One region of the Pseudomonas sp. ASL4 genome, then DNA from elsewhere that is predicted to be linked to it. Evidence: predicted binding sites of a transcription regulator. Region 1 holds the regulator's gene; each other region holds the start of a gene.
What was found. Region 1 encodes FliA, which starts transcription of late flagellar genes. Its sites were predicted from a motif close to CTAAAGTTTNNNNNNNNNNNGCCGNTAA; they were not measured.
Positions count from the first base shown of each region.

Region 2: AC1MEW_RS04290 (methyl-accepting chemotaxis protein) is a predicted target of FliA. The motif match lies at 5,180-5,207, and genes of this name have one in related genera.
Region 3: motA (flagellar motor stator protein MotA) is a predicted target of FliA. The motif match lies at 3,124-3,151, and genes of this name have one in related genera.
Region 4: AC1MEW_RS18370 (methyl-accepting chemotaxis protein) is a predicted target of FliA. The motif match lies at 2,167-2,194, and genes of this name have one in related genera.

Region 1 is NZ_CM155280.1:6,298,656-6,306,247, forward strand. It holds gene AC1MEW_RS28850 (protein-glutamate methylesterase/protein-glutamine glutaminase) at 1-777, opposite strand, end outside; gene AC1MEW_RS28855 (chemotaxis protein CheA) at 827-3,070, opposite strand; gene AC1MEW_RS28860 (protein phosphatase CheZ) at 3,124-3,912, opposite strand; gene AC1MEW_RS28865 (chemotaxis response regulator CheY) at 3,935-4,306, opposite strand; gene fliA (RNA polymerase sigma factor FliA) at 4,475-5,215, opposite strand; gene fleN (flagellar synthesis regulator FleN) at 5,212-6,042, opposite strand; gene flhF (flagellar biosynthesis GTPase FlhF) at 6,159-7,493, opposite strand; gene flhA (flagellar biosynthesis protein FlhA) at 7,505-7,592, opposite strand, start outside.
Region 2 is NZ_CM155280.1:979,426-987,017, forward strand. It holds gene rep (DNA helicase Rep) at 1-585, opposite strand, end outside; gene AC1MEW_RS04275 (putative bifunctional diguanylate cyclase/phosphodiesterase) at 849-2,522, shown strand; gene AC1MEW_RS04280 (NorM family multidrug efflux MATE transporter) at 2,666-4,063, opposite strand; gene AC1MEW_RS04285 (LysR substrate-binding domain-containing protein) at 4,221-5,141, shown strand; gene AC1MEW_RS04290 (methyl-accepting chemotaxis protein) at 5,316-7,292, shown strand; gene AC1MEW_RS04295 (aldose 1-epimerase family protein) at 7,557-7,592, shown strand, end outside.
Region 3 is NZ_CM155280.1:86,648-94,239, reverse strand. It holds gene asd (archaetidylserine decarboxylase) at 1-639, opposite strand, end outside; gene rhdA (thiosulfate sulfurtransferase) at 658-1,473, opposite strand; gene AC1MEW_RS00405 (HDOD domain-containing protein) at 1,515-3,053, opposite strand; gene motA (flagellar motor stator protein MotA) at 3,220-4,071, shown strand; gene motB (flagellar motor protein MotB) at 4,075-5,124, shown strand; gene rsgA (small ribosomal subunit biogenesis GTPase RsgA) at 5,889-6,920, opposite strand; gene orn (oligoribonuclease) at 7,028-7,570, shown strand.
Region 4 is NZ_CM155280.1:4,075,149-4,082,740, reverse strand. It holds gene AC1MEW_RS18390 (LysR substrate-binding domain-containing protein) at 1-423, shown strand, start outside; gene AC1MEW_RS18385 (MmcQ/YjbR family DNA-binding protein) at 420-779, shown strand; gene AC1MEW_RS18380 (DUF1294 domain-containing protein) at 776-1,204, opposite strand; gene AC1MEW_RS18375 (undecaprenyl-diphosphate phosphatase) at 1,201-2,031, opposite strand; gene AC1MEW_RS18370 (methyl-accepting chemotaxis protein) at 2,322-3,956, shown strand; gene pnuC (nicotinamide riboside transporter PnuC) at 4,206-4,769, shown strand; gene AC1MEW_RS18360 (AAA family ATPase) at 4,766-5,290, shown strand; gene AC1MEW_RS18355 (hypothetical protein) at 5,650-6,114, shown strand; gene AC1MEW_RS18350 (adhesin) at 6,111-6,689, shown strand; gene AC1MEW_RS18345 (heme utilization protein) at 6,751-7,592, shown strand, end outside.

The DNA of each region.
Region 1 (7,592 bases):
GATGTCGCCATCCTCGGCTTCCTTGACGCTGATGCGGCAGAGCTTGTCCAAACGCTCGGCGAAGGCCTTGGTGAAGGCCGCCGGCATGTGCTGGATCAACACGATCGGCGCCGGGAAGTTGGCCGGCAACTGGGTCAAGACCCGTTGCAGGGCAACCGGGCCGCCGGTGGACGTGCCGATGGCCACCAGTTTGTAGGCTTTGCGTTTCGGCGCAGGTGACGACGGGCTGGACGACGCAGGCGCATAGCTGCGAGTTGGCATCGGTGCCGGTGCCGGACGCACAGGCGCGCTGCTGCCATAACTGCTGGCGCTCGAAGGCGCAGGCGTCGGGGCTGGCGCGGCGACCGGGGCCGGGGCGGTGTAGGTGTTGGCGCGACGGTTACTGCGCGAAATGCTGAGAATCTTCTCGCACAGCAGTTGCTTGACCTTCTCCGGGTTGCGGGAGATGTCTTCGAAATTCTTCGGCAGGAAATCCACCGCACCAGCGTCCAGCGCATCCAGGGTGACCCGGGCGCCTTCGTGCGTCAGCGAGGAGAACATCAATACCGGGGTCGGACAGCGCTGCATGATGTGCCGCACCGCCGTGATGCCATCCATCATCGGCATCTCGTAGTCCATGGTGATCACGTCTGGCTTGAGGGCCAGCGCCTGATCGATCGCCTCTTTTCCGTTGGTCGCCGTACCGACAACCTGGATGTTCGAATCCGCTGAAAGAATTTCCGAGACGCGGCGGCGGAAAAACCCCGAATCGTCCACCACCAGGACTTTGACTACCATAAACACTCCATTAGACGGAGCGAGGCTCAGTCGCCCCGCCCCGCCAGAATCAAATACGCCGTGCGGCGTAACGCTTGAGCATGCTCGGGACATCGAGAATCAGCGCGATGCGGCCGTCACCAGTGATGGTGGCGCCGGACATGCCCGGGGTTCCCTGAAGCATTTTGCCCAATGGCTTGATGACCACTTCTTCCTGGCCCACCAGTTGATCGACGACAAAGCCGATCCGCTGCGTGCCCACCGACAGGATCACCACATGGCCTTCGCGCTGCTCTTCGTGAGCGGCCGAGCTGACCAGCCAGCGTTTGAGGTAGAACAAGGGCAGGGCCTTATCCCGCACGATCACCACTTCCTGGCCGTCCACCACGTTGGTGCGCGACAGGTCGAGGTGGAAGATCTCGTTGACGTTCACCAGCGGGAACGCAAACGCCTGGTTGCCGAGCATGACCATCAGCGTCGGCATGATCGCCAGGGTCAACGGCACCTTGATGACGATCTTCGAGCCCAGGCCCTTGGTCGAGTAGATGTTGATCGAACCGTTGAGCTGGGAAATCTTGGTTTTCACCACGTCCATGCCCACGCCACGACCCGACACGTCGGAGATCTCGGTTTTGGTCGAGAAGCCCGGTGCGAAAATCAGGTTGTAGCACTCGGTTTCGCTCAAGCGATCGGCCGCGTCCTTGTCCATCACACCGCGTTTTACCGCGATGGCACGCAGGACGTTCGGGTCCATACCTTTGCCGTCATCGGAGATCGACAGCAGGATGTGGTCGCCTTCCTGTTCAGCGGCCAGGATCACCTTGCCACCGCGGGCCTTGCCCGACGCTTCGCGCTCTTCCGGCGACTCGATGCCGTGGTCGACCGCGTTGCGCACCAAGTGGACCAGCGGGTCGGCCAGGGCCTCGACGAGGTTCTTGTCGAGGTCGGTTTCTTCGCCGACCAGTTCCAGGTTGATCTCTTTCTTGAGCTGGCGAGCCAGGTCTCGAACCAGGCGCGGGAAGCGCCCGAAGACTTTCTTGATCGGTTGCATCCGGGTCTTCATGACCGCGGTTTGCAGGTCAGCCGTCACCACGTCGAGGTTCGACACAGCTTTGGACATGGCCTCGTCGGCACTGTTGGCGCCCAGGCGAACCAAGCGGTTACGCACCAGTACCAATTCGCCGACCATGTTCATGATCTCGTCCAGCCGCGCAGTATCAACCCGCACGGTGGTCTCGGCTTCGCTGGCCGGTTTTTCCGGTGGCGGTGCCGCCGGTGCGGCGCGAGCAGGTGCCGGAGCAGCCGCAGCCGCCGGTTTCGGCGCTTCAGCTTTAGGCTCAGGGGCTTTAGCCGCAGGTTTCGCGGCAGCGGCAGGCGCCTTGGCGACTGGCGCGGAAACCACTGCCCCGGTGCCGACTTCGGTGAACTTGCCTTTACCGTGTAACTCGTCGAGCAGCGATTCGAACTCGTGATCGGAAATCAGATCACCGCCGGCCGCTTTAGCGGTTGGCGCCGCCGGGGCCGGTGCCGAGGCAATGGCCGATTCCAGCGCGTCCACAGCAAAGTTGCCCTTGCCGTGCAGTTGATCGAGCAGTGCTTCGAATTCGTCGTCGGTGATGTCCGAACTGTCGCCCGGCGCTTTCGGGGCAGCCGGGGCAGCAGGCGCGGCCACGGCATCGACCGCGAACTGGCCTTTGCCATGCAGCTGATCGAGCAACGACTCGAACTCGGCGTCGGTGATTTCGTCGCTGGCCGATGCATCGGCGGCCGGTGCAGGAGCAGCCGCCGGGGCCTCGGCCTGAGCCTTGACGGCATTCAGCGAGTCCAGCAGTTGTTCGAATTCGTTATCGGTAATGTCGCCCGACTCGCTTTCAGCGGCCGGTTCTTCCACCGCGTCAGCAACCGGAGCCGCTGCATCGGCGCTTTGCGGCTCGGCCAGACGGGCCAGTGCCGCAAGCAATTCTGGAGTGGCAGCCGTGATCGGACTGCGTTCGCGGACTTCGGTGAACATGCCGTTCACTGCGTCCAGCGCTTCGAGAACCACGTCCATCAGTTCCGAGTCGACGCGTCGTTCACCCTTGCGCAGGATGTCGAACACGTTCTCGGCGATGTGACAGCACTCCACCAGCTCATTGAGCTGGAGGAAGCCGGCGCCCCCTTTTACAGTGTGGAAACCGCGAAAAATTGCATTGAGCAAGTCCGCATCATCCGGTCGGCTTTCCAGCTCAACCAGTTGTTCGGACAGCTGCTCTAGAATCTCGCCGGCCTCAACCAGGAAATCCTGAAGGATCTCTTCATCGGCGCCGAAGCTCATTAAGGGGGTGCTCCTAAGGTCTAAAAACCTAAAAAACCTGAAATTCTAAAACTCTAAAATCCTAGGCTGGATAACAAATCGTCCACATCGTCCTGACCGGACACAACATCTTCTCTTTTATCGGCATGAATCTGCGGACCTTCACCCTGAGAGAGATGTTTTTGCGGATCTTTTTCAGCCAGCATCGCTTCACGGTCATGTTCGATACCCGCAAAGCGGTCTACCTGACTGGCCATGAGCACGAGCTTGAGCAGGTTACTTTCAACTTCGGTGACCAATTGGGTCACGCGCTTGATCACTTGACCGGTGAGGTCCTGGTAATCCTGAGCCAGCAGAATGTCGTTCAGGTTGCTCGACACCACGCGATTGTCTTCGCTGCTGCGTGTCAGGAAACCGTCGACCCGCCGCGCCAGCTCACGGAACTCTTCAGCCCCGACTTCGCGACGCATGAACCGTCCCCAGTCGGTGCTCAACGCCTGGGCTTCATTGCTCAGGCCGTTGACCAGCGGCGTGGCGTTTTCCACCAGGTCCATGGTGCGGTTGGCTGCGGCCTCGGTCAGCTTGACCACATAACCCAGACGCTCGGTGGCGTCCGTGATCTGCGAAACTTCCTCGGCTTGCGGCATGTGCGGGTCAATCTGAAAATTGACGATCGCGCTATGCAGCTCACGAGTGAGCTTGCCCACTTCCTGGTACAGGCCGCGGTCACGGGTCTGATTGAGCTCATGGATCAGTTGCACAGCGTCGCCAAACTTGCCTTTTTCAAGGCTGTCGACCAGTTCGCGGGCATGTTTTTTCAGGGTCGACTCAAAGTCGCCCTGTGAAGATTCGTTATGGTCCATAGCTCCCCCGTGGCGCAGTTTCTCAACCGATGCGTTCGAAAATCTTCTCGATTTTGTCTTTCAACGCCTGGGCCGTGAAGGGTTTGACCACATAGCCGTTTACACCGGCCTGGGCCGCTTCGATGATTTGCTCGCGCTTGGCTTCAGCAGTCACCATCAGCACCGGCAGGTGCTTGAGTCTTTCATCGGCGCGCACGTGGCGCAGCAGATCGATACCGGTCATGCCAGGCATGTTCCAGTCCGTTACCAGAAAGTCGATGCTGCCGCTGTTGAGAACCGGAATGGCAGTGATGCCATCGTCAGCCTCGACCGTGTTGGTGAACCCAAGGTCACGCAACAGGTTTTTAATGATCCGCCGCATCGTTGAGAAGTCATCAACGATGAGGATTTTCATGTTCTTGTCCAATTCGACCTCCAAGCAGTCTTAAACGCGCCCAGCACCTGGACACGCCACTTCAATCAATCCGGCAAAGCACTCAAATGACTGTCTGGAGCACAACAGATCGAGACCGCTGCAGTTCAACACCACACCAGCCTCGTTCGCAGTGCCCCCACACTGCCTTCAGCGCGCTCGCCACTCCCCCAAACGCCCCCGCAAACGGGCCGCGCACTGGCTGTGTAACTGGCTGACACGCGATTCGCTGACCCCCAGGACCTCACCGATTTCCTTGAGGTTCAGCTCTTCGTCGTAGTACAGCGCCAACACCAGTCGCTCACGCTCCGGCAAATTGGCAATCGCGTCCGCCAACGCAGCCTGGAAACGTTCATCTTCCAGATCGCGTGACGGCTCCAGATGAGCACTGGCGCCGTCCTCATGCAGCCCTTCGTGTTCGCCGTCCTGCAACAGGTCGTCGAAACTGAACAGGCGGCTGCCCAAGGTGTCGTTCAAAATCCCGTAATAATCGTCGAGACTCAATTGGAGTTCGGCCGCAACCTCGTGATCTTTAGCGTCACGGCCGGTTTTAGCTTCAATCGAGCGAATTGCGTCGCTGACCATGCGGGTATTGCGGTGGACCGAACGTGGCGCCCAGTCCCCTTTGCGTACTTCATCGAGCATCGCGCCGCGGATTCGAATGCCCGCGTACGTCTCGAAACTCGCGCCTTTGCTGGCGTCGTATTTGGTCGATACTTCGAGCAGGCCGATCATCCCGGCCTGGATCAGGTCTTCCACCTGAACACTGGCCGGCAAACGTGCCAGCAAGTGGTAAGCAATGCGTTTAACCAGTGGCGCGTAACGCTCGATCAGCTCGTACTGCGAGTCACGTGCCGACTTCTTGTAGAGGTTGTAGCCACTGGCTGTCATAGGACGGGTCCTGCGGTCTGTTGCACGAGACGCTCGACGAAAAATTCCAGATGCCCGCGCGGGTTGGCCGGCAGTGGCCAGGTGTCGACCTTCTGTGCAATCGCCTTGAACGCCAGGGCGCACTTGGAGCGCGGGAAGGCTTCGTAGACGGCACGTTGCTTCTGCACGGCCTTGCGCACGCTTTCGTCGTAAGGCACGGCGCCGACGTATTGTAAGGCGACGTCGAGGAAGCGGTCCGTGACCTTGGTCAACTTGGCGAACAGGTTGCGACCTTCTTGCGGGCTCTGGGCCATATTGGCCAGGACGCGGAAGCGGTTCATGCCGTAATCGCGATTCAGCAGTTTGATCAGCGCGTAGGCGTCGGTGATGGAGGTCGGCTCATCGCAGACCACCAGCAACACTTCCTGGGCGGCGCGGACAAAACTGACTACCGAGTCACCAATACCGGCAGCTGTGTCGATCACGAGTACGTCGAGGTTGTCGCCGATATCGCTGAAGGCCTGGATCAGGCCGGCATGTTGGGCCGGGCTCAGATGAACCATGCTCTGGGTACCGGAAGCGGCCGGGACGATGCGAATACCGCCCGGGCCTTGCAACAGAACGTCGCGCAGCTCGCAGCGGCCTTCGATCACGTCGGCCAGGGTACGTTTTGGCGTCAGTCCCAACAGAACGTCGACGTTCGCCAGCCCCAGATCGGCATCCAGCAGCATGACGCGCCGGCCGAGCTCAGCTAGAGCCAGGGACAAGTTCACTGACACGTTAGTCTTCCCGACGCCACCTTTGCCGCCGGTCACCGCGATCACCTGTACGGGATGCATGCTGCCCATGTTATTTCTTTACCTTGTCTTGCATAGACGGAGGCCACATTACTGGCTGCGCGTTCATCAACTGAACAATGCATGGCAGACCATCGATGTAGGTACAAAAACTGTTCATTAGTACCTCAGCCAACCTGCTTGGTCGGGCTGTGGTAAATATCAGCGAACATGTCAGCCATGGCTTCTTCGCTGGGTTCTTCCTGCATTTGCACGCTGACCGCGCGACTGACCAACTGATGACGTCGCGGCAGATGCAAATCATCCGGGATACGCGGACCATCGGTGAGGTAAGCCACCGGCAATTCATGACTGATAGCCAGGCTCAACACCTCGCCCAGACTCGCCGTTTCATCCAGTTTAGTCAGGATGCAGCCAGCGAGCCCGCAACGCTTGTAACTGTGATAAGCGGCGGTTAGAACCTGTTTTTGGCTGGTGGTTGCCAGGACCAGATAATTTTTTGATTTGATGCCACGACCGGCCAGGCTTTCGAGCTGCATGCGCAATGCCGGATCGCTGGCCTGAAGGCCGGCAGTATCGATCAGCACCACGCGTTTACGCAGCAGCGGGTCCAGCGCCTGAACCAGCGACTGGCCCGGATCGACGTGGGTCACCGACACATTAAGAATCCGGCCCAATGTCTTGAGTTGTTCCTGAGCACCGATACGGTAGCTGTCCATGCTCACCAGCGCGATGTTTTGCGCGCCGTACTTGAGCACGTAACGGGCGGCGAGCTTGGCCAGCGTGGTGGTCTTGCCCATGCCGGCAGGGCCGACCATGGCAATCACACCGCCCTCTTCCAGTGGCTCGACTTCCGGTGTGGCAATCATCCGCGCCAAGTGCGCCAGCAACATGCGCCAGGCCTGACGAGGTTCTTCAATATCGGTAATCAGCGCCAGCAGATCGCGCGACAACGGGCCGGACAAGCCGATGCGTTGCAGGCGACGCCACAGGTTCGCCTGGGCCGGACGGCTGCCTTGCAACTGATTCCAGGCCAGGGAGCCGAGTTGCACTTCCATCAGTTCGCGCAGGCTGTTGAGCTCGAAACGCATCGAATCGAAGGCCCGTGGGTCAACGCCGCCGGAGGCTTGCGCAGGCGCCGGTGCCTGACGACGCGGCGCGGCGTAAGTCGGCTCAACCAATGGCTCGGCAGCGGTCAACGGCAAGCCGGCGAACAACTGGCGATTGGTGGTCTTGTCACCGTCGGTCTCGCCATCGCCGCGCAGGCTCAGTTCGGCCTGGGCAGTCACGATGCGCGACTGGGTCTTGCGCAGCTCATCCTCGAGTTCCATGTTCGGAACGCGCGGGGCCAGCGCCGACAATTTGTAATCCAGGGCTGCCGTCAGCTCGACACCACCGGCGATCCGGCGGTTGCCAATAATGGCCGCATCAGCGCCCAGCTCATCACGAACCAGTTTCATGGCCTGACGCATATCGGCGGCGAAAAAACGCTTAACTTGCATAAACCACTACCTCAGCCGTTGGGCCCTACTGTCGCAACGATGGTCACTTGCTTGTTGTCAGGAATTTCCTGGTAAGCCAACACATGCAAACCCGGGACT
Region 2 (7,592 bases), 2.2 Mb from region 1:
CTGGAACAGCTTCACCGGCAGCAGGATCAGGTCGTCGAAGTCCACCGCGTTGAACGCCTTGAGCGTGCGCTGGTAGTGGGTGTAGACGATGGCGGCGGTCTGTTCCTTGGGGTTGCGTGCGTTTTCCAGGGCTTCAGCGGGCAGGATCAGGTCGTTTTTCCACGAGCCGATCATGTTTTTGATCTCGTCGACGCCGTCGTCGCCCGCGTATTCCTTCTGCATGATGTCGGTCATCAGGGATTTGACGTCGATCTCGTCGAAGATCGAGAAGCCCGGTTTGTAGCCCAGCCGCACGTGTTCCTTGCGGATGATGTTCAGGCCCAGGTTGTGGAAGGTGCACACCGTCAGGCCACGGCCTTCGCCGCCCTTGAGCAGGGTGCCGACCCGTTCCTTCATCTCCCGCGCAGCCTTGTTGGTAAAGGTCATGGCGACGATGTACTGGGCACGGATGCCGCAGTTCTGGATCAGGTGCGCGATCTTGCGCGTGATCACGCTGGTCTTGCCGGAGCCTGCACCGGCGAGCACCAATAGAGGGCCGCCGACGTAGTTCACGGCTTCTTGCTGCCGGGGATTGAGTCGGGACATACGGAATCAGGGAGTCATTTGCGAAATGGGCCGGCATTTTAACAGGCTCAGCGAATTGTGCTGCTCTCTCCGACTTGTGACGCAGCACGCGATCTCTATTTGCCGGTTTTGGTACTTTCACGCAGGATGCGCGGGGGTTTTGCGTCTAATGTTCGTATTCCAGATACAAAACCGCGTTTGATAACCCAGGTCAGTTGGTCATTGGTTATCGGCGCGGCATAATGCCCGCCGCCTACATCATTAGCAGAGTCTAGGGAGCTAGCTTGTCTACGCCTGTCGAACCCTTGCGTTTGCTGCTACTGGCCGAAGAGCCAGCGTGGGCAGCGTTGTTGCGCGAGTGTCTGGCTCCAATGGGGAGCTCGGCAGTGCTGATCAGCGCGCCGAGTTGGGAGTCGGTCAACAGTTTGTTCGAAGACAACCGCAGTGCGGTGTTGTTGACGATCCCGGCCCTTCAGCCTCTGCCTGGCCGTTGCAGCCTGCCGACGGTGATGTTGCTCGAACACGAGCCGCTGACCCCGCCCGACGGTGTGAGTGACTGGCTGGTGCGCGATATGCTCGACGCCGGCATGTTGCGCCGGTGCCTGCGCCATGTGCGCGAGCGCGGCGTGCTGGAAAACACCCTGCAACGCCTGGCCGAGCAAGACCCGCTGACCGGCATCGCCAACCGCCAGGGTTTCCAGACCCTGCTGGCGGCGCGTCTGGCGGAAAACGACGGCCGCGGTTTGGCCCTCGGCCACCTCGATCTCGATAACTTTCGTCATGCCAACGACGCCCTCGGCCATCAGGCCGGCGACCGATTGATCCTGCAAGTGGTCGCGCGGCTGAAAAGCCAGCTTGAGGCCGGCGATCAATTGGCCCGGCTGGGCAGCGATGAGTTCGCCCTGCTGATCGACACCCGCCGCGCGCCGCAACGCGCCGAATGGATGGCCGAACGCATTACCGAAGCGTTGTCCGAGCCTTATTGGGTCGACGGCGAGAGCCTGTTGATCGGCTCCAGCCTCGGGATTGCCCATGCCCGGGCCCAGGCCGGCGCCGACCCGCTGATGTGGCACGCGCACATCGCCATGCAGCAGGCCAAGAGCACTCAGGGCTGCACCTTTCACATCTTCAACGAACGCATCAACCGCAATGCCCGCAGCATGGCCGATCTCGAAAGCGAGCTGCGCCGGGCCTTGCGTCGCGATGAGCTGGAACTGCATTACCAGCCGCGCCTGAACCTTGAAGACGGCCAGATCGTCGGCCTCGAAGCGTTGGTGCGCTGGCGTCATGGCGAACGGGGCTTGCTGCCGCCGAGCGAGTTCGTGCCGCTGGCCGAGCAGAGTGGTTTGATCGTGCCGTTGGGTTACTGGGTGATTTCCCGGGCCCTGCGCGACATGCAGGCGTTGCGCGAACGTGGTTTGCCGGCGCTGCACATGGCGATCAACCTGTCGTTCCGGCAGTTTCAGGACAGCCAATTGTTGTCGACCCTCAGTCGCTTGATCATCGAGCGTGGCGTTGAGGCGCAATGGCTGGAGTTCGAACTGACTGAAACCGCGGTGATGCGCCGTAGCGATCTGGTCAAGCAGACCATGGATGCCCTCGGCCGACTCGGCGTGCGTTTCTCTCTCGACGACTTCGGCACTGGTTTCTCATCGTTCGTGCACCTCAACAGCCTGCCGATCACCTTGCTCAAGGTCGACAAGAGCTTCGTCGGTGGCATGGAGGAGCGCGAAGAGAACCGCAAACTGGTGCACGCGATGATCAACCTGGCGCACAACCTCAATTTGGAAGTGGTCGCCGAAGGCGTGGAAACCCCGGAGCAGTTGGACTTGTTGCGCGGCTTTGGCTGCGATCAGGTGCAGGGTTACCTGATCAGCAAGCCTTTGCCGTTGGCGGAGTTGGTTGAGTATTTGACCTTTGGCAGCAGCCAGCAGCCCGCCCTCGAAATCGTGAGTTAAACGCGAAATCTGTGGGACGGGCTCTTGTGGCGAGGGAGCTTGCTCCCGCTTGGGCGCGTAGCGGCCACAAAATCTTTGCGACTGCTGCGCAGTCGAGCGGGAGCAAGCACCCTCGCCACACAAGCCTCGCTCCTACAGGGATCTCAGTCAGGCTGGGCGACTTGGAAGCTTGCCCCTGACGCAGGCTCGCGCCGAATCATCCGCTCCATCTTCCACTCAAACGCCAGCGTCAAACTCACCGCCGCGCACGCCAGTCCCAGCGCCAACCCCCACCAGACGCCCGTTGGGCCCCAGTTCAGATTGAAGGCCATCATCCACGCGGCCGGCGCGCCAATCAGCCAATAGCAACCGAGCCCGAACAAAAACGTGGTCTTGGCATCCTTGAGCCCGCGAATGCAGCCCATGGCGATGGTTTGCGTGCCGTCGAACAGCTCAAACCACGCTGCCACCGCCAACAGGCTCACAGCCAGGTCGATGACCGGGCGAAAGGCCGGGTCGTTGTGGTCGAGGAACAAGCCAATCAACTGATTCGGCAGCAGCCAGAAGACCATGGCGAAGGCGAGCATCGAAGCGCCGCCAAAGGCGATCCCGACCCGACCGGCCAGCCGCGCATCGAGCAGTTGCCCGGCGCCGTAGTGCTGGCCGATGCGCATGGTGATCGCATACGAAAGCCCCGCCGGCACCATGAACGCCACCGAGACAATCTGCAGCGCGATCTGGTGCGCCGCCAATTGCGTGCTGCCCATGGTGCCCATGCACAGCGCCGCGAAGGCAAACAACCCGACTTCCACCGCGTAGGTGCCGCCAATTGGCAGGCCCAGGCGCCACAGTTCTTTCAGGTACTGACGGTTCGGCCGTGACAGACCCTGGCGCAATGGGTAAGCGTCATACGCCGGGTGCCGACGAATATGCAGCGCCAGCGCCACGGCCATCAGGTTGGCAACAATCGCGGTCACCAGGCCGATCCCCACCAGGCCCATTTTCGGCAAACCGAACATCCCGGTGATCAACGCATAGTTGAGCAGGAAGTTGGCCACGGTGCCGCAGAGGCTGATGACCATCACCGGTGTCGCCCGGCCGATGGCGCTGGTGAAGCCGCGCAGGGCCATGAAACTCAGGTAGCCGGGCAGGGCGAACGGCAGGAACGTCAGGAACAGCCCGGCGGAGTGGACGTTGGTTTCGGTCTGGCCAAACAGCAGCAACACCGGTTTTAGGTTCCACAGCAGCAACCCCGCCACCAGCGCCATCAACCACGCCAGCCAAAGCCCGGCTTGCGTCAGTCGCGCCGCGCCAACGATATCGCCGGCGCCCTGACGGATTGCCACCAGGGTGCCGACTGCGGCGATCACGCCGATGCAGAAAATCGACACGAACGAGTAAGTCGCCGCGCCCAGCCCACCGCCGGCCAACGCCTCGGGACTCAGGCGCGCCATCATCAAGGTGTCGGTGAGGACCATCAGCATGTGCGCCAACTGCGAGGCAATCAGCGGCCCCGCCAGCCGCAGGATGGCCCAGAGTTCGATACGTGCTGGATGCTGCATGGTCATCACGCTCCCTCATGAAGTGAACTGGAAAGGCTCGATTCTCGGCGCTCTGCGGGGTTTGCACAAAGGGATAAAAAGGATGGGTGGCATGATTAAAACTCATCCTGCGGCGTTTCTGATAAGTTTGCCGAATCCCGCTATAGGAGCTTTCTCCATGTCACGTCGTCTTCCTCCCTTGTATGCCCTGCGCGCATTCGAAGCGGCGGCGCGGCACAGTTCGTTTACCCGCGCGGCCGAAGAACTGTCGATCACCCAAAGCGCGGTCAGTCGGCATATTCGTACGCTGGAAGAGCATTTCGCCTGTCGGCTGTTTCACCGCAGCGGGCGTAACTTGCAACTAACCGAGTCGGCGCGGTTGATCCTGCCGGGCATCCGCGAAGGCTTCACGGCCCTGGAGCGCGCCTGCAACACCTTGCGCGCCGAAGACGACATCCTGCGTATGAAGGCTCCGTCGACCCTCACCATGCGTTGGTTGCTGGCGCGGCTCAGTCGCTTTCGCCACTTGCAACCGGGTAATGAAGTGCAGTTGACCAGCGCCTGGATGGACATCGACTCCGTGGACTTCAACCACGAACCGTTCGACTGCGCGGTCATCCTCAGCAATGGGAATTTTCCTCCGGACTGGGAGGCGACGTTCCTGTTTCCCGAAGAGCTGATTCCGGTGGGCGCGCCGAATCTTCTGAAGGATCAGCCGTGGGACGTCGCGCGGCTGGCCAGCGCCGAGCTGCTGCACCCGACGCCGGACCGTCGCGACTGGCGCAGTTGGCTGGAGCGCATGGGGCTGTCGGATCAGGTCTCGCTCAAGGGCGGGCAGGTGTTCGACACGCTGGAATTGGGCATGATCGCGGCCGCCCGAGGTTACGGCGTGTCGATGGGGGATTTGCTGATGGTGGCCGAGGACGTGGCGCAGGGGCGTCTGAGTTTGCCGTGGCCGACCGCCGTCGCCAGCGGTGAGAATTATTACCTGGTCTGGCCGAAAACCCGCCCCGGTGGCGAACGTTTGCGCCGGCTCAGCGATTTTCTGCAAGGGGAAGTCCGGGCCATGGAGTTGCCGGACGTCGAACGCTTGAGCTAAATCGATGTAGCTGCCCGTGACCATAACCGGGTTAATTACTCAAGTATTCAGCGTTGCCGCCGAAAATCTGCTTGTGGAACCTTCGTGCCGGTTTCGCGTTTTTCCCATTATTAGAAATTTTGCTGAGCGTAGAGCTGGATCAAGGAGGATCCGGTCGCTCGGCCAGGAGCTGTCATGTCTCATCCCCGTGCCCGGATCGCCTCACAGCTTGGTCTCGCGCTAGCCGTGATTCTGGCGATTGTCATCAGCGGTAGCACCGTGTTCGCACTGCGCTCGCTGAACACCGCCAACCTCGCCACCCGCGAAGAACACCTGGCCAGTGAGGCCCGGTTGCTGGCGGATCAGCTGAGTACGTTCCACGGCACGTTGCGTGAAAGCACTCAGCGCCTGAGCGGTCTGTTCGAGAAGCGCTTCAGCGCGGGCCTCACCGTGCACGCGGATGAGCCGGTGACCGTCGCGGGCGTGCAGACCCCGGGCTTGCACCTGGGCAGCGAAGTGTTGAACAACAACTTCAAGGAAGTCGACGAGTTCAAGCAAATGACCGCCGGCGTGGCGACGTTGTTCGTGCGCAGCGGCGAGGATTTCATTCGGGTCAGCACGTCCCTGAGCAAACAGGACGGTAGCCGGGCCATCGGCACGTTGCTGGACCACGCTCACCCGGCCTATGCACGCTTGATGGCGGGGCAGAGTTATGTCGGTCGCGCCTTGTTGTTCGACCGCTCCTACATGACTCAGTACACCCCCGTACGCGACAGCAGCGGTAAGGTGATTGCCGTGCTGTTCGTAGGATTCGATTACACCGACGCGCAGAACGCGCAGTTCGAGAACCTTAAACGCTTCCGTATCGGCCAGACCGGCTCCCTGGCACTGCTCGACGAACAGAATAAATGGCTAGTGCCAATCGCCGGCGTACAAGCGCTGGATCAAGCCGTGCCGGCCATCGTTGCGCTGGCGAAGAAGCCGGGCAAGGGCGAGTTCTGGAGCGACAAATCGAAAGAATTCTACAGCCTCGCCGTGCCCTTCGAAGGCGGACCATGGTCGGTGGTGGCAAGCATGCCGCAAGACGAAATCAGCGCCGTGACCTGGAACGTCGGCATTAAACTGGCGATTGGCAGCCTGCTGGCGATGTTGATTGCGGTGGGTTCGGCAGTCTGGTTGCTGCGCAGCAAACTGGCGCCGTTGGGGGATCTGGTGCGTCAGGCTGAAGCCTTGGGTGCCGGTGATTTGAGCGTGCGCCTGAACGTGTCGAGCAATGACGAAATTGGTCAGTTGGCCCGGGCTTTCAACCAGATGAGCCAAGCGCTGTCGACCATGGTCGAGCACATCCGCAAGGCGTCGGAAGAGGTCAACAGTCGTGCCCAGGCCTTGTCCGGTCTGTCCGGCGGCGCGTATGAAGGGATGGAGCAGCAGTCCGGCGAGATCACCAGCATGGCCGGCGCCGTGGAAGAGTTCAGCGCCACGTCCCTGGACATTGCCGACAATATGGGCAGCACCCAGCGTCTGGCCCAGGAAAACGCACAGCAAACCCAGATCGGTCGTACATCCATGGAGGAAGCGTCCGCTTCTCTGGAGCAAATCGCTGGTGCCTTGAACAGCACCGCGACCGTGATTAACACCCTCGGCCAGCGCTCCCAGGAAATCGGCGGCATTGTCGGCGTGATTACCGCGATTGCCGATCAGACCAACCTGCTGGCGCTGAACGCCGCGATCGAAGCCGCCCGTGCGGGCGAGCAGGGCCGTGGGTTCGCGGTGGTGGCGGATGAGGTCCGTAACCTGGCGTCGCGGACACGCGAAGCGACGGACGAAATCTCCGGCATGATCCAAAGCATCCAGCAGGAAACCGGCAACGCCATCAGCACCATGGAGCAGGGCAATGTGCTGATGCAGGAAGGCCTGTCGCGCAATGCCAACGTCGCATCGGCACTGGCGCGGATTGATGAGCAGAGCCGTTCGGCGGGGCAGCAGTTTGCCGCGATCACCACGGCAACTCAGGAGCAGAGCAGCACCGCGACCTTGCTCAGCAGCAATCTTCAGAGCATTGCGCTGGCGAACAGTGAGCAGCGCGAAGTGGTATCCAATCTGGCCATTACCGCCAAAGAGCTTGAGAAGCTGGCGGCGGATTTGCGGCATGAGGTTGATCGGTTTCGTTGAGGCGCCACTGAAATAGCTTTCGCGAGCAAGCCCGCTCCCACATTGGATCTTTGGTGTTCACAGAAGCCGTGTACACCGCCGAACTAATGTGGGAGCGGGCTTGCTCGCGAAGGGATCACCTACATTTCCGTTTTAACCTCCCCTTTCGCATCAACCCGCTCCCAGCCCCTAGGCAGCAATTCTTCTCATGTCTCTATATTTAAGCTTGATGAATCGTTTCAGCAAGACTATAAAAATGGCACAACTCCAAGAAAGGCTCCTTCCATGACCCCGCTCAAACTCCTCGTTGCCCTCAGCGCG
Region 3 (7,592 bases), 1.3 Mb from region 1:
CCAAACGGTTTCAATCGACGCCACGATCATCGCGCCCACCAGCACCACGGCCATCGGCCCGCGCTCGGTGTCGAAAATGCACGCTACGCGCTCGTTGCGGGCGAACAGTTCCGGAACGTTTTCGGCGGTGGTCTGGTTGACCGAGAAGATCCGGCCCGGGATGTAGACCATTTCGCGCAGGGTGCCGGCCAGCGGCATGTGCACGCGGTGGTAATCCTTCGGCGACAGGTAAATGGTCGCGAAATCACCGCCCATGAATGGCGCGGCATTGGCGGCATCGCCACCCAGCAGTTCCAGAACGCTGAAGCTGTGGCCCTTGGCCTGGAACACGCGACCGTGTTCGATCGGGCCGAGTTGGCTGACCGCACCGTCGGCCGGGCTGAGGATCGCGCCCGGGGTTTCGTCCAGTGGACGCGCGCCGTCTTTCAAGGCGCGGGTGAAGAATGCGTTGAAGTGCTCGTAGGCAGTCAGGTCCTCGACCAGTGCCTGAGACATGTCCACTTGATAACGCTTGGCGAACCACGCAGTGAAGGCGTTCTTGAACCAGCGCACGCGGCATTCGGCAATGCAGCCGGCCAGTCGCGAGAGCAAGTGATGGGGCAGCAGGTATTGGCTGAGGATAAACAAACGCTTATTCATTAACTGTCCTTAAAAACCTTAAATCTCTACGGGGGTGTCGGGATGGTTGCCCCATTCGCCCCAGGAGCCGGCGTAGCCTTTGACCCGCGGATAACCGAGGGACTTGGCCACTAGATAGGTGAAGCCAGAACGGTGGTGAGTCTGGCAGTGGGTAATCACTTCTTTGTCTTTGCTGATGCCGAGTTGTTCGAGGATCTGTGGCATGTCGGTGCGGATGCGCAGGTGGCGCGCCTGATCCATGCCGGCAGTCCATTCGAAATTCACGGCACCCGGGATGTGCCCGGCCTTGGCCGCCAAGACCTTCTCGCCGGAGTACTCCAGCGGCCCACGGGCGTCCCAGATCGCCAGGTCCGCAGCGCCGAGACGGCTTTGCAGGTACTCGCGGGTGGCGGTGGGTTCGTCGTGCAGGGTCAAGGCAACCGGGCCGCCGACCGGGGCCGGAATCTGGATCGACATCGGCAAGCCTTCTGCCAGCCAGGCCGGAAGACCGCCGTCGACATAGTGGTATTTGCTGTGGCCAATGACATCCAGCAGCCAGATAAACCGGCCAGCCCAGCCGCCACCTTCGTCGTCATAAACGACGTAGACCGCATCAGGGTTGTGGCCCAGTTCGCCAAACAATGCTTCAAGGGAGGCGTGGGTCGGCAGCAAACCTGGCGCTGGCGCCTGACCGAGTTGCGTGCGTTTCGGATCGACAAAACGCGCACCGGGCAGGTGCCCTTCGGTGTAGCGGGCGCTGCTGGTCAGGTCCACCAGAATCAGATCGCGGGCGTCGAGACGCGGGAGCAAGTCGCTCGGCTCGATGACCAGCGGCAAGCCAGAGAAGTCAGACATGTGAGGTCTCCAGAGCACAAAGGGGAGGATTGTAGCGCAGCCTATTGGCCACGGGTGCTAAAGCTGTGGAGTGCCTTTTCAATGCACTGCGCGGTTTTGCCGAAGGCTTGCACGGTGATTTCCGAGAACGGCCCGCCGCCCTGATCCGCCACCACAATCATGATCACCCGGCCATTATTGACCAGTGAACGCAGCAACAGGTGTTCGCCGCCAAACTGTGAACGCAGGCCGGCAGGGAGCAGGGCCGAAAACTGGGCATTGTTGTCCGGCGTCAGGCGTACCTGGGCTTGCTGCGAGAGCAAGCGTTGCAGCACGTTGCTTTGGCTAACCGCAAAATTCAGCCCGGCGGCTTCTTTCGCCAGCCCGGCCGTTTGATGCACCCGCAGATTGGCGTGGGTGCGGTCGGCCATCAGGATCATCACCCGACGCATGCCGCAGGCCACCAGCGCATCCCGCGCCGAGGTGGTCAGGTGCATTGCATTGGTAAAACGGCTCGGCTCCACCAACAGTTCGGCGCATTGTTTGCGCCACTTTGTCAGATCTTCGGTGGTCGGTGCCGGGGCCGGCAGCAAACCCGCGTGAATGTGATTCATGCCCCACGGCCACAGTAGCGAAACCGCCGGGTGCCAGAGGTCCGGCATGGCGTGATGTCGGGCGCTGTTGGCGGCCTGTTGGTGCAATTGCTGTTGCACTTCATCCATCGAGATTTGCAGGTAAAGGCTGGTCAGGAACTGCCAGCGTTCACTGTGCGGACTGTCCCAGGCCTGTTGCGCCGACAGCGCCAGACCGTTGGCCAACAGCACGGTGTTAGCCGGTTGGTTGAGCCAGCGGCGCAGGGTTGGATCGTCGTCGAGGCGGTTTTGCTGACGCAACGGATGATCGCTGTCCCGGGCGATGCGTAGGACTTTCACCAGTTCCCGTTGCTCGTTGAGCAGCAGGCGATAGCCCTGTTGCACCCAGATCGGCAGGCGCCAGATATCCACCAGCGCCAGACAGATCTCCAGCAGGCGCACGCCGAACAATTGCTTTTCGACTTTGCGCGCCGACTCACCTTTATGGATGACTCGCAGTTCCCATTCTTCGAGCAACTGTGGATGGGTCAGCGCCATCGGCCACAGCGGCGAGAGAAACAGCAGGCTGCCCCAATGAATGTCCTGCCACAGCCGCGCCAGGCGACTGGCGAAAAAACCGTTGGCCTGTTGGGTCGCGTGCTGGCTGATCAGTTGCAATTGGCGCAGGGCCACCGGGATCTCGGCCTGAGGTACGGCGGGCAGGCGAGCGAGCAACTCTTCGGCACGTTTCAAACCGAGGCGGCTGAGCGCCACTTCAAGGTTTTCCGCTGGCTCGCTCATGCTGCCGTGGGTGTGGCGGTTGGCTTCGCGAATCACGCTCAAGGCCAGGGCCGGGCTGTCCTGGATCCGCTCGGCGATGTCGCGCAATGAGCTGCGACTATCGCGAATGGCTTTGCAGACCCGGTCATGACTCTCTTGCGGAACCGGCAGGCGCACTCCATCGAGAAGCTTGACCCAGCCTTCAAGAGTGGTCGGTTTTGGGGTTGGAACGTTCGTTTCGTTAGCCATGGCTGGACGGGATCATCATTGGCGGTAAACACGCCCGGCGCGGGCTAAATTGGCTTTTCGCCTGAACTGGCTATAGTCTGGCGCAGTTTTGCCGATAAGTAGAAGAAGAGATTTTTTAACTTCCGAATATGACCTTGAACCCGACTCAGTAAGTACTCTCCTACCTATGGCTAAAATTATCGGCATCATCGTCGTATTCGCGAGCGTGCTCGGCGGATACGTGCTTTCCCACGGCAAGATTGCCGCCCTGATCCAGCCTTTCGAGGTGATGATTATCGGTGGTGCGGCCCTTGGCGCATTCCTGCAGGCCAACCCCGGTTACATGACCCTGCACGTGCTCAAGAAATCCTTGGGCATGTTCAGTTCGCGCTTCAGCCACACCTTCTACCTTGAAGTGCTGGGCCTGATCTACGAGATCCTCAACAAGAGCCGCCGCGAAGGCATGATGGCCATCGAAGGCGACATTGAAGATGCCTCTGCCAGCCCGATCTTCGCCAAGTACCCGGCGGTACTGAAAGACGAACGCATGACCGCGTTTATCTGCGACTACTTGCGCATCATGTCGTCCGGCAACATGGCTCCCCATGAGCTTGAAGGCCTGTTCGACATGGAGCTCTACAGCCTTAAAGAAGACCTGGAACACCCATCCCACGCGGTAAACGGCATTGCCGACGCCATGCCGGGTTTCGGTATCGTTGCGGCGGTACTCGGTATCGTGGTGACCATGGCTTCCCTGGGCGAAGGCGACCAGAAAGCCATCGGCATGCACGTTGGTGCGGCGCTGGTCGGTACCTTCTTCGGTATTCTCGCGGCTTACGGTTTCTTCGGCCCGCTGGCTCACTCCCTGGCTCACGACGCCAAGGAAGAACTGAACGTCTACGAAGCCATCAAGGCATCCTTGGTCGCTTCGGCTTCCGGCATGCCGCCATCGCTGGCGGTGGAGTTCGGTCGCAAGGTTCTGTACCCGGCGCACCGTCCTAGCTTTGCCGAGCTGGAACAAGCCGTTCGCGGTCGCTAAGCCATGGAAAATAATCAGCCGATTATCATCAAGCGCGTCAAGCGCATTGCTGGCGGGCATCACGGGGGCGCTTGGAAAATCGCCTTCGCTGACTTCGCGACGGCGATGATGGCGTTCTTCCTGGTGTTGTGGCTGCTGTCCACTGCCACGCCGGAACAGAAGATCGCCATTGCCGGTTACTTCAAAGACCCGGTCGGCTTCTCCGAAAGCGGCACGCCGTACATCATCGATTTGGGCGGCACACCGACCCTGGCGCCGGAGAACACCCTCAACCCTGAGGTGAAATCCCAGCCGCAGCCGGACAAGGTGACGGTCGATACCGACCAGGTCGAAGGCATGGCCGAACAGGTCGAGAAAGAACGCCTGGAATTGCTGCTGCAAGAACTGCAGAACAAGGTCGAAGAGAACCCGCAGTTGCAGAAGTTCAAGGACCAGATCCTGTTCGAGATCACCCCGAACGGCTTGCGCATCCAGATCATGGACGCGGATAACCGGCCGATGTTCGACTCAGGTTCGGCTCGTCTGAAACCGTACTTCGAAGACATCCTGCTGGCCATGGCCGATACCATCAAAGCGGTGCCGAACAAGATCAGCATCAGCGGTCACACCGACGCCAAGCCGTACTCCGGCACTGGTGATTTCGGTAACTGGGAATTGTCGGCCAACCGTGCCAACGCCGCTCGCCGTGCGCTGGTTGCCGGTAGCTATCCGGATTCGCAAGTTGCACGTGTCGTCGGTTATGCCTCGTCGGCGTTGTTCGACCGGGAGCACCCGTTCAACCCGGTCAACCGTCGTATCGACATCGTTGTACTGACGAAGAAGGCTCAGGCCGCGATCGAAGGTTCACAAGGTGCCGAACCAGCGCCGACACCAGGGCAGGGCGCTCCGGGTGAAGCACCGCCGGCACCGGCCACACCGGTCGATCCGAATGCTGTGCCTGCGGACAAGCAACCGGTACCGGCTCATGAACTTCGTGAGCGTTTGAACCTGTTTGAAGATCCGGCGCCGAAGCCGGGTGATCCGGCCAAACCGGCGGAACCGCCCAAGCAGTGACCCACAACAATCAAGCCGACAGAGATGTCGGCTTTTTTGTGCTGCTTTCATTTTCAGCGTGGGCACGGTCCCTGTAGGAGCGAGGCTTGCCCGCGAAGGCGGCTTGGTAGCCGACCTGTCTTTTGCAGATGTACATCGATCAATTGTGGGAGCGAGCTTGCTCGCGATGGCGGCCTTCGAGTCGATCTATTTTTGGATGGTGTACATATCCGTTTCTGCGGTAACGGCTGCCTAAGGTTCCGCCCTTACGGCGGGCTACTTGGAAAAGCGCCAAGTAACCAAGCGCTTTTGCCCCTTTCGTTCGGTGCCTCGCCCAGGCTCGGCATGCCCTCGCTCCGGTCCTGCTCCGTGGGCCCGCCGCCATCGGCCATCCATGGCCGGGGGCGGCTAACCCGGCATCCATGCCGGGTTGCCCACTGCGCAGAACCTCCACTCGGCCTCTCGAGGGGGCGAACACCGCAACAGCACCGCGAGGCGGCCTGATAGCCGACCTGGTTGTCAGGTGGGTCGCGTTTTCCTGTTGGAAGCGGTTTGCTGGTGAGATTAGTAGTTGTAGGCGCGATCTGAAATTTCTTGCCGGGGCTGGACGCTGGAAAAAGCAGAGCCCTGAAACCAGAAAGCCGCGAGATGATCGCGGCTTTTTTTGGAGCACTTAAACCCTGTGGGAGCGGGCTTGCTCGCGAAGGGGCCATCAGCTTCAACATCAATGTTGACTGACATACCGCTTTCGCGAGCAAGCCCGCCTCCACAGGTTTCGTGCCGGTCTAGTAACTAGTCTCCGGCAAACTCGCAATAATCGACCGATAACTATTCATCCGCTGCTGCTGCACACGCCCGTCTTCCAACGCCTTGAGCAACGCGCAACCCGGTTCGCGGTCGTGCTTGCAGTCGCGAAAGCGGCAAGTACCGATCAAGTCGTTGAACTCGATGAAACCGGCTTCGACGTCGGCACGGCTGACGTGGCCGAGGCCGAATTCACGGATGCCCGGAGAGTCGATCAACTCACCGCCGCCGGGGAAGTGGAACAATCGCGCAGTGGTGGTGGTGTGAGTGCCTTGGCCGGACAGCTCGGACAACGGGCCGACGCGGGTTTCGACTTCCGGCAGCAGGCTGTTGACTAGCGACGACTTGCCGACGCCGGACTGGCCGACGAATACGCTGATGCGCCCGTCCAGTTGCTCCTGCAATTGCTCCATGCCGTTGCCGTGGTGGGCCGACACTTCCAGCACCGGGTAACCGAGCGTGCGGTAAACCGCCAGCAAGGCATTCAGCGCTGGGGCGTTCTGCTCGTCGATCAGGTCGAACTTGTTGAGCAGCAGCAGTGGACGAATCCCGGCGTGCTCAGCAGCGACCAGATAACGGTCGATCAGGTTGGCGTGGGGCTCAGGCAGCGGGGCGAAGACAATGACGATCATGTCGACGTTGGCCGCAACCGGCTTGAGCTGACCACGGCTGTCCGGGCGGCAGAGTTCGGTTTTACGCGGCAGTTGCGCCACGATCACCCCGATGCCCTGGTTGCCGGCACGCCAGACCACCTGATCGCCGGTCACCAGCGCCGGCAGGTTGGCACGCAAGTGACAGCGGAACACTTGGCCGGCCAGCTCACCGTCGAGCGCTTCGACTTCGACCTGCACACCGAAGTGCGCGATCACCAGGCCCGTCTGTTCCGGACCCAGGTCGCCGCCCTCAAGTGCCTCGACAGCCGAGGACTCGCGTTTGGCGGCGCGGGCAGCGCGTTCGCCCTGAATCTTTTCGATGCGCCAGTTTTGACGACGATTGAGTTGGCGTTTGGCCATGGGTGTTCCGTATCAAGAATGCAGCGATTAGGTAAAACGGCCGCGAGTTTAGCACGCCCGGCCGGTTGCCTAGGCTAAACTGCGCAGCATTGCCTAGGAGCCGACACATGCAAAACCCGCAGAATCTGATCTGGATCGATCTGGAAATGACCGGTCTGAACCCTGATACCGACGTTATCATCGAGATGGCGACCATTGTCACCGACAGTGATCTGAACACTTTGGCCGAAGGCCCGGTGATCGCCATCCACCACAGCGACGCGATCCTCGCCGGCATGGACGAGTGGAACACCCGTCAACACGGCGGCTCGGGCCTGACCCAACGGGTTCGCGATAGCCGCATCAGCATGGCCGAAGCCGAAGCCGAAACCATCGTCTTCCTGGAAAAATGGGTACCAAAGGGCAAGTCGCCGATCTGTGGCAACAGCATCTGCCAGGACCGTCGCTTCCTTTATACGCACATGAAATCTCTGGAAAGCTACTTCCACTACCGCAACCTCGACGTGTCGACGCTCAAAGAGCTGGCCGCACGCTGGGCGCCGGACGTGCGTGACAGCTTCAAAAAAGGCAGCACTCACTTGGCGCTGGACGATATCCGCGAATCGATTGCCGAGTTGCAGCACTACCGTAAGCATTTCATCAAGTTCTGATGTGGCGGCGTCTTGTGGCGAG
Region 4 (7,592 bases), 2.2 Mb from region 1:
GCGCAGACGCTCATGGTCGCCAGCCCTGCCTTCCTGCACGGCCGCGAGATCAATCACCCGGAAGACCTCAAGGGCTTGCCGGTGCTCGGCGCCCTTGAACCCGACCGCATGGTGCATATCCGCATGCTCGATCAACAGGGCAAAAGCTGCGACCTGGCACTGGAAGCACGGCTGGGCATTGACGACTTTATCGTGCGCAGGGCCTGCGCCCTCGCCGGCCAGGGTTTTACGATTCTGCCAATGATGTATTGCGAGTCAGAGCTGGCGGACGGCTCACTGATCCAGTTGCTGCCCGACTGGTCAATGCCTGGCGGCTGGCTGCAAGCGGTCTACCCTCATCGGCGCGGGGTGATGCCGGCTGTACGTGCCTGGCTCGACCATTTGATCGAATCATTCAATGCCTGTGGGGACCGTTTGATATGAAGGCTGGACGCATGAGCGAAGCGGATGTCGCACAGTTTTGCCTGACGCTGCCCGGTGCGCGGGAGGATTACAAATGGGGCGGTGTGCGGGTGTTTTCGATTGCCGGCAACAAGATGTTCGCGTTGCAGAACCTGCGGGGCGATTCCCTGGCGTTCAAGGTCGACAAGGATTTGTTTCTCGGTCATTGCGACCGACCGGGCATTCACCCGGCGCCGTACCTGGCCCGGGCGCAATGGATCATCATGCAGACGCCCTACCCGCTAGGCGCCGAAGAACTGCAAGGCTTGTTGCAACGATCCCACCAATTAGTGGTGAGCAAGTTGCCCAAGCGCACACAGGTAGGACTGCTGCTCTAGAAGAGCGCGAAAAGGTGTGCCCCAAGGAACAACTGGTCGATCCAGAACACCTGATGCAGCAGCACGATCAGCCAGAACACCAGTTGAAACGAGACCTTGCGGGTCTTGTGCCTGAACACCTGCTGAGCCAACAAAGCGCCGGGCCAGCCACCTGCCAGTTCCACTGCGTGCAAGATGTTTTCCGGCGTGCGCCAGGTATCGGCACGAGCCTTGCGCTTGTCGCCCCAGTACAGGAAAAACGCCAGCACGCTGACCACGCCGTAACCCGCCAAGGGAATCACCGAAACGCCGCGCAGCCATAACGACAACGCGCCATACAGCGGCAGCGCACAAAGAGCGGCGAACACCAGCAATTTCAAGCCTAGATGCTGGACCCCGCCCCCGGACTTGCGGCCGGGGTTGTTCCGCGCGCCGGAGTCGTTCATGGCTTGGCGGCAGCCCAATCGATCCAGCCAAACTGCCAGGTCGCCAGGATCACCAGGCCAAACGCAATCCGATACCAGGCAAACGCCGCATAGCTATGAGTGGCAATGAACTTGAGCAGCGCCTTGACCGCGATCATCGCGAAGATGAACGCGGTGATGAAGCCGACGGCGAATACCGGAAAGTCTGCCGGCACGAACAAATGGCGATACTTGAAGCCCGAATAAACCGCCGCGGCGACCATGGTTGGCATGGCCAGGAAGAATGAGAACTCGGTCGCGGTTTTACGCGACAGCCCGAACAACAGGCCGCCAATGATTGTCGAGCCGGAGCGGGATGTCCCCGGGATCATCGCCAGGCACTGGGCGAAACCGACTTTCAGCGCGTCCTGCCAGGTGATGTCGTCGACCGTTTCGGCATGCACTTCGTGCTGACGCTTCTCGGCCCACAACATGATGATCCCGCCGACGACCAACGCCGCCGCCACCGTGATCGGGTTGAACAGGTATTCGTGAATCAAATCGGAAAAAATCACCCCCAGCACCACCGCCGGCATGAAGGCGATCAACAGGTTGGCGGTAAAGCGACGCGCACTCGGCTGGGTCGGGAGGCCAGTGACCACGTCGAGGATTTTGCGGCGAAACTCCCAGACCACGGCCAGAATCGCGCCTAACTGGATAATGATGTTGAATGCAATGGCGCGCTCACCACCGAAGTTGAGCAAGTCCGCAACAATGATCTGGTGTCCGGTACTCGAAATGGGCAAAAACTCCGTCAGCCCTTCTACAACTCCAAGAATCAGCGCCTGAAAGGCGGTCCAAAGGTCCATCAATCCCCCAAAGGCGTTGCATCTAGGCACGCCCCGTTAATATTTTTAATACGTCACTGCGCTCAGCGTAGCTGAAGTTTCGTGCACACAGGATCCCTACGAAACGGTAAAAATTCCGTGAAAAATCAACTTGGATTCAGGTTTTTCCGTGCGAGGCCGAAATCCTATCAGAGATGCCTGATTAACGCCGTCGCGTAATTGGACTTGCGTCGCATAGCCCCAACCGGCAAAGCGTGGTTGGATGCTGGCGACCGTTTATTACAAGAAAAAGAATCCGGAGTGACAGCGTTATGAACAGCTTGCGCAGTGTGTCGATCAGCCGACGCTTGTGGCTCATCTTGATCGTGGCCATCGTGATGTTACTGACGCTGGGCGTGTTGATGCTCAAACAGATCCACGATGACCTGTACGACGGCAAAGCGCAGAAAACCCAGCATGTGGTGCAGACCGCCAGTGGCATTCTGAACTATTACCACGACCTGGAAACCGCCGGCACCCTCACCCGCGAAGCTGCGCAAAAACAGGCGCTGACCGTGGTTCGCGGACTGCGCTACGACCAGAACGACTACTTCTGGATCAACGACCTGACGCCGGTGATGATCATGCACCCGGCCAACCCGAAACTTGAAGGCCAGAACCTTTCGACGATCCGCGACCCGGATGGTTTTGCGCTGTTCAACGAAATGGTCGCCATCGCCAAGGCCAAGGGTGCCGGCATGGTCGATTACCGTTGGCCGAAACCGGGCGCCAGTGCGCCGGTAGAAAAAACCTCCTACGTCAAACTGTTCGAGCCTTGGGGCTGGGTGATCGGCTCGGGCGTGTACATCGATGACATGCAAGCCGAGTTCTACGGCCAGGTCTGGGAAGCGTCGTTTATCGGCGTGGCAATTGCCCTGATCATGGCGCTGCTGGTGATCATGATTGCCCGCAGCATCGTGCGTCCGCTGCAAGAAACGGTGAACGCCATGGCCAACATTGCCAGCGGCGAAAGCGACCTGACCCGCAGCCTCGACACTCACGGCCAGGACGAAGTCACGCAACTGGCGCGGCACTTCAACGCCTTCACCGCCAAGCTGCGCCAGGTGATCAGCCAGTTGCAGGTCTCTGCCAGCGCCTTGGGCCAGTCTTCCAGCGATATGGGTAACGACGCCGCGCAAGCTCAGCAACGCAGTCAGCAGCAGTCCCAGCAAATGGAACTGGTGGCAACCGCGATCAATGAAGTGACCTACGGCGTGCAGGATGTGGCCAAGAACGCTGAACATGCAGCCAGCGAAATGCGCGACGCCGAGTCTCAGGCGCAGCAAGGCCAGGTCAACATCGATGGCAGCTTGCAGCAGATTGATAAACTCTCCAGCACCATTGATCAGGCGGTCGAAGTGATTCGCACCCTCGCCGCCGAAAGCACGCAGATTGGCAGCGTGCTGGAAGTGATCCGCTCGATTGCCGAACAAACCAACCTGCTGGCACTCAACGCCGCCATCGAAGCCGCCCGGGCCGGCGAGCAAGGTCGTGGGTTTGCGGTGGTGGCCGATGAGGTGCGTCTGCTGGCTCAGCGCACCCAGAAGTCCACGGCGGAGATCCAGTCGATGATCGAACGCCTGCAAAATCACTCCGAAGCAGCGGTCAAGGTGATCGGCGACAGCAGCCGGGCGTCGCAACTGACCATCGAACAGGCGGGGCTGGCCGGTGCGAGCCTGAGCGCTATCGGCCAGGCTCTGCGCAACCTCAACGGGCTGAACGCGTCGATTGCCAGCGCCACCCTGCAACAGGCCCATGTGGTGGAAGACATCAACCAGAACGTCACCCAGGCGGCCGGGCTGTCCCACAGCACGGCACTGGCGGCGGAGCAGTCGAGTTTGGCCAGTGTTCACCTGAAGGAATTGAGCGAGCAGTTGAACGGGTTGCTCAAACAGTTTCGCGTCTAGGCAACACCACTCACTGTGGCGAGGGGGCTTGCCCCCGTCCGGCTGCGCAGCAGTCGCCAAACCCTACAACCGAGGTGTGCCTGATACATCGCAGTTGCAGGGCTTGGGAGCGCTACGCACTCCAACGGGGGCAAGCCCCCTCACCACAAAAGTCCGCTCCGGCACTCCCGTAGGAGCCGCCGAAGGCTGCGATCTTTTGATCTTCCCGCTACAATCCGCCCCCTCTTCGATTTCCCCCAAGGAACCTCCATGTCCGGGCTTGAACTGTTTGCGGCCGCCCTCGGCGTGATTGCCGTCTGGCTGACGGTCAAACAGAACCCCTGGTGCTGGCCGATCGGGCTGGTGATGGTGCTGCTTTACACCTGGATTTTCTTCGACGTGAAGCTGTATTCGGACATGCTGCTGCAAGTGATTTACGCCGCGTTGCAACTCTATGGCTGGTGGCAGTGGACCCGCGCAGGCGACGCCCATGACGGTCGGCAAGTCAGTGAACTCGGTGCCCGCTCGATCATGCTCGGGCTGGCGGCGGGCGCCATTGGCAGCCTGTTGCTGGGCGCGGCAATGGCTCACTGGACCGATGCCGCCCAACCCTGGCTCGATGCCGCGCTGACTGGTTTCAGCCTGGTGGCGCAGTTATGGATGGCACAAAAGCGTGTGCAATGCTGGCCGTTGTGGATCGTCCTCGATGTGATCTTTGTCGGGCTGTTCATTTACAAAGGCCTGTACCTGACCGCGACCCTCTACGGCTTGTTCACCGTGATTGCGGTACAAGGCTGGCGTGAGTGGCGCGCCGATCCGGCGTTGCACGCATGAAGGTGCTGGTACTCACCGGCCCCGAATCCAGCGGCAAGAGCTGGTTGGCGGCCGGGCTCAAAACACAGTTTGGCGGTGTGCTGGTCGATGAATACGTGCGCTGGTTCATCGAACAGAACCCCCGGGACACCTGCCTCGCCGACATCCCCGAAATCTCCCGCGGCCAACTGCAATGGGAAGATCAGGCCCGGGCCGGGCAGCCGCACCTGTTGATTCTGGATACGCATTTATTGAGCAACATTCTCTGGAGCCAGACCCTGTTCGGCGACTGCCCGGCCTGGATCGAGCAGGCGCTGCTGGCTCGACACTACGACTTGCACTTGCTGCTGTCGCCTGAGCAGGTCAACTGGACGGACGATGGTCAGCGGTGCCAGCCCTCGCTTGATGAGCGTCGAGCATTTTTCAATGCCACCCACGCTTGGCTGGCACAGCATCAACAACCCTTCCAAGTGCTGCAAGGGGACTGGGCTGAACGCCGGGCTCAAGCAATACGAGCCGTCACCCTGTTGCTCGCCTCCTGACCTTGCCTTTGGGGCGAAAGCCCCAGTGTTTACCCCTGATTCAGAGGCAAAGTGTCCATTCCTGAAACACTTCCCTTCCCGAAAAAGCCCCGTTTGAGCACCCTTCATCGTCCTGTCATGGCACCTGTTAAGGTTCTGATACACCTTGGCGCAAACCCTTGTTCTAGAGCTTTTGGACTGCATCAGCCCATTGCACGCGGTAGGTAGTGTCTCAGCCATGAAACAGTTCAAACATCGTCTCTTCAGACCTTTCCGCTAACCCGTTGAAATAAAACAACAATCAAAAAGCGGCACAGCTTTCGCTCTCTCCTTCATAACGCTGACAGAAGCCAGCCCACAACGAAGAAGGAATTGCTGCCGTGGGAACTTTCAATAAAGGTTTGACGAATGTACTGCTGATCGGGTGTGCCGTCAGCGCCCTCACCAGTCTTCCCGTCATGGCCGATGGCAATGGCGTGATCGTTATCCAACGTCAGGTTCAACCGATTCCTATAGGTCGTAACGGCGGCAAAGACCCCTACCCGACCACAGTCAGTGCCAACCCTTCGGCAAACGTCGTCCAGGCGACCCACGGCGGGGAACTGAGTGACAGTGATTTTGCCGGCATTGCCAGCGGATCTTCAATCAGCAGCATGATCAACTTCAACGGGGCCAGCCCACAGGGACTGAACGTTGTAAGCGGTTCCAATAGCATACCCGGTGTGGGCGGTGGCAGCGGTGGCAGCGGAAATACGGCCGGTGCCGGGGCTTCAATCTCTGGAACCATAAACCGCAGCATGAGCACCGGCCTCGCCCCTCTAACCAATCTGGGAGGGGTGAAATGAAATTCTCCCTGATCTTCATCGCCCTGCTGGCCAGTGCCGGCGCCATGGCCGACTCCAATGTGCCTGTGGTCAACAGCGCCACTATTCAGAGTTCCGGCGCCCAGTACAGCGGCAACCTGGGTGTTAACCAGGCGGCTGGCGATCAATCGCAGCAGACCAACGCCCGGGCCCTCGCCATTGGCAACAATGCCTCGGCGAGCACCATCGTGAACCAGAACATCAATACACCCGCCGATCCACGGATGAACGCAACCGCCAGCATCGGTGGCAACTCTTTCAGCAATGGCAGCGGTGTACTGGGCGTTAACCAGTCGGCCGGCGCCAACAACCAGATGGCCAACGCAATGCGGATAAGCATCAGCACGGGCCCGCAAAGTATCGACGACAGCGTCCTTTCCCAGCAGAACGTGACGCCGTCAACCAGCTCAGGAGCAACTGACGCTTCAAAAGGCAGCCGCCAGGTCGTTACCAGCGACCAGGCCTTCACCGGCAGCCGCGGAGTGATTCAGGTGAACCAGAGTGCCGGGGTGGGAAACCAGATAGCTAACACCCTGAGCATCCGGGTCTCGAACTGACCCAATTGCACTGCAGTAGACGTACCAACACTTAACCAACTAATGAGCAAGGAGAAACACCATGAAACCTACAATGGCTCTTAAACCACTGGTTTTCGCTCTGGCAGCAGTGATGGCAATGGCAGCACAAGCAGGCGGTGGCAATCAGGGCGGCGATCACGGCCACTACCCTCCACCTCCACCACAAATCGTCGCGGGTGCCAGTGCCTCCGCAATCGATGCACAGAACAGTGACAGCAACGTTGTAAACAACCAGGCCACCCAAAACAACGCCACCATGAGCAATTCGTTGAACGGCTCCAGCGGCAACATGGGCGCCAACGTTGCAGCCGGCGACGGCAACCAACAAGACAACGCCGCCGCTATCGCTTCCGACGAGGCCTTTATTTTCGGCACCGCAAACGGCGCGAGCTCTCTGTCCAGCGTGAACCAGGTCAACAACAACAACTATGTGAGCAACAACTCGACGGTTAACACCGCATCGATCGCAGGCTCCGGCAACAACAGCTCCGGCAATATCGGCCTGAACTCGACTTCCGGCAACTTCAACCAACAGAAAAACAATATGGCGATTGCCGCGGGCACGAATGGCCAGTCTCAGGCTATCTCGGCATCTAGCCAGTCTTCCACTGGCCTGGTGGTGGAAAACCAAGGCGTTCAGACCTTCAAGAAAGACACCCTCACCGGTACTTTCCAAGGTGCGGGTTCCTTCGTGGCGGTGGGCGTAGCCAAAACCAAAGCTGACAATCATGACAATCATGGTGGTTATGGCAACGACCGTAGCAACAACCACGGCAACAGCGGCAACAGCACCTCTACCTTCGCGGCAGTGGGCGCTTTCGAACTGGGCGGCGTGACCACCCAGCAAGTGTTGACCCCAAGTGGTTGGACAGCTCCGGTGCT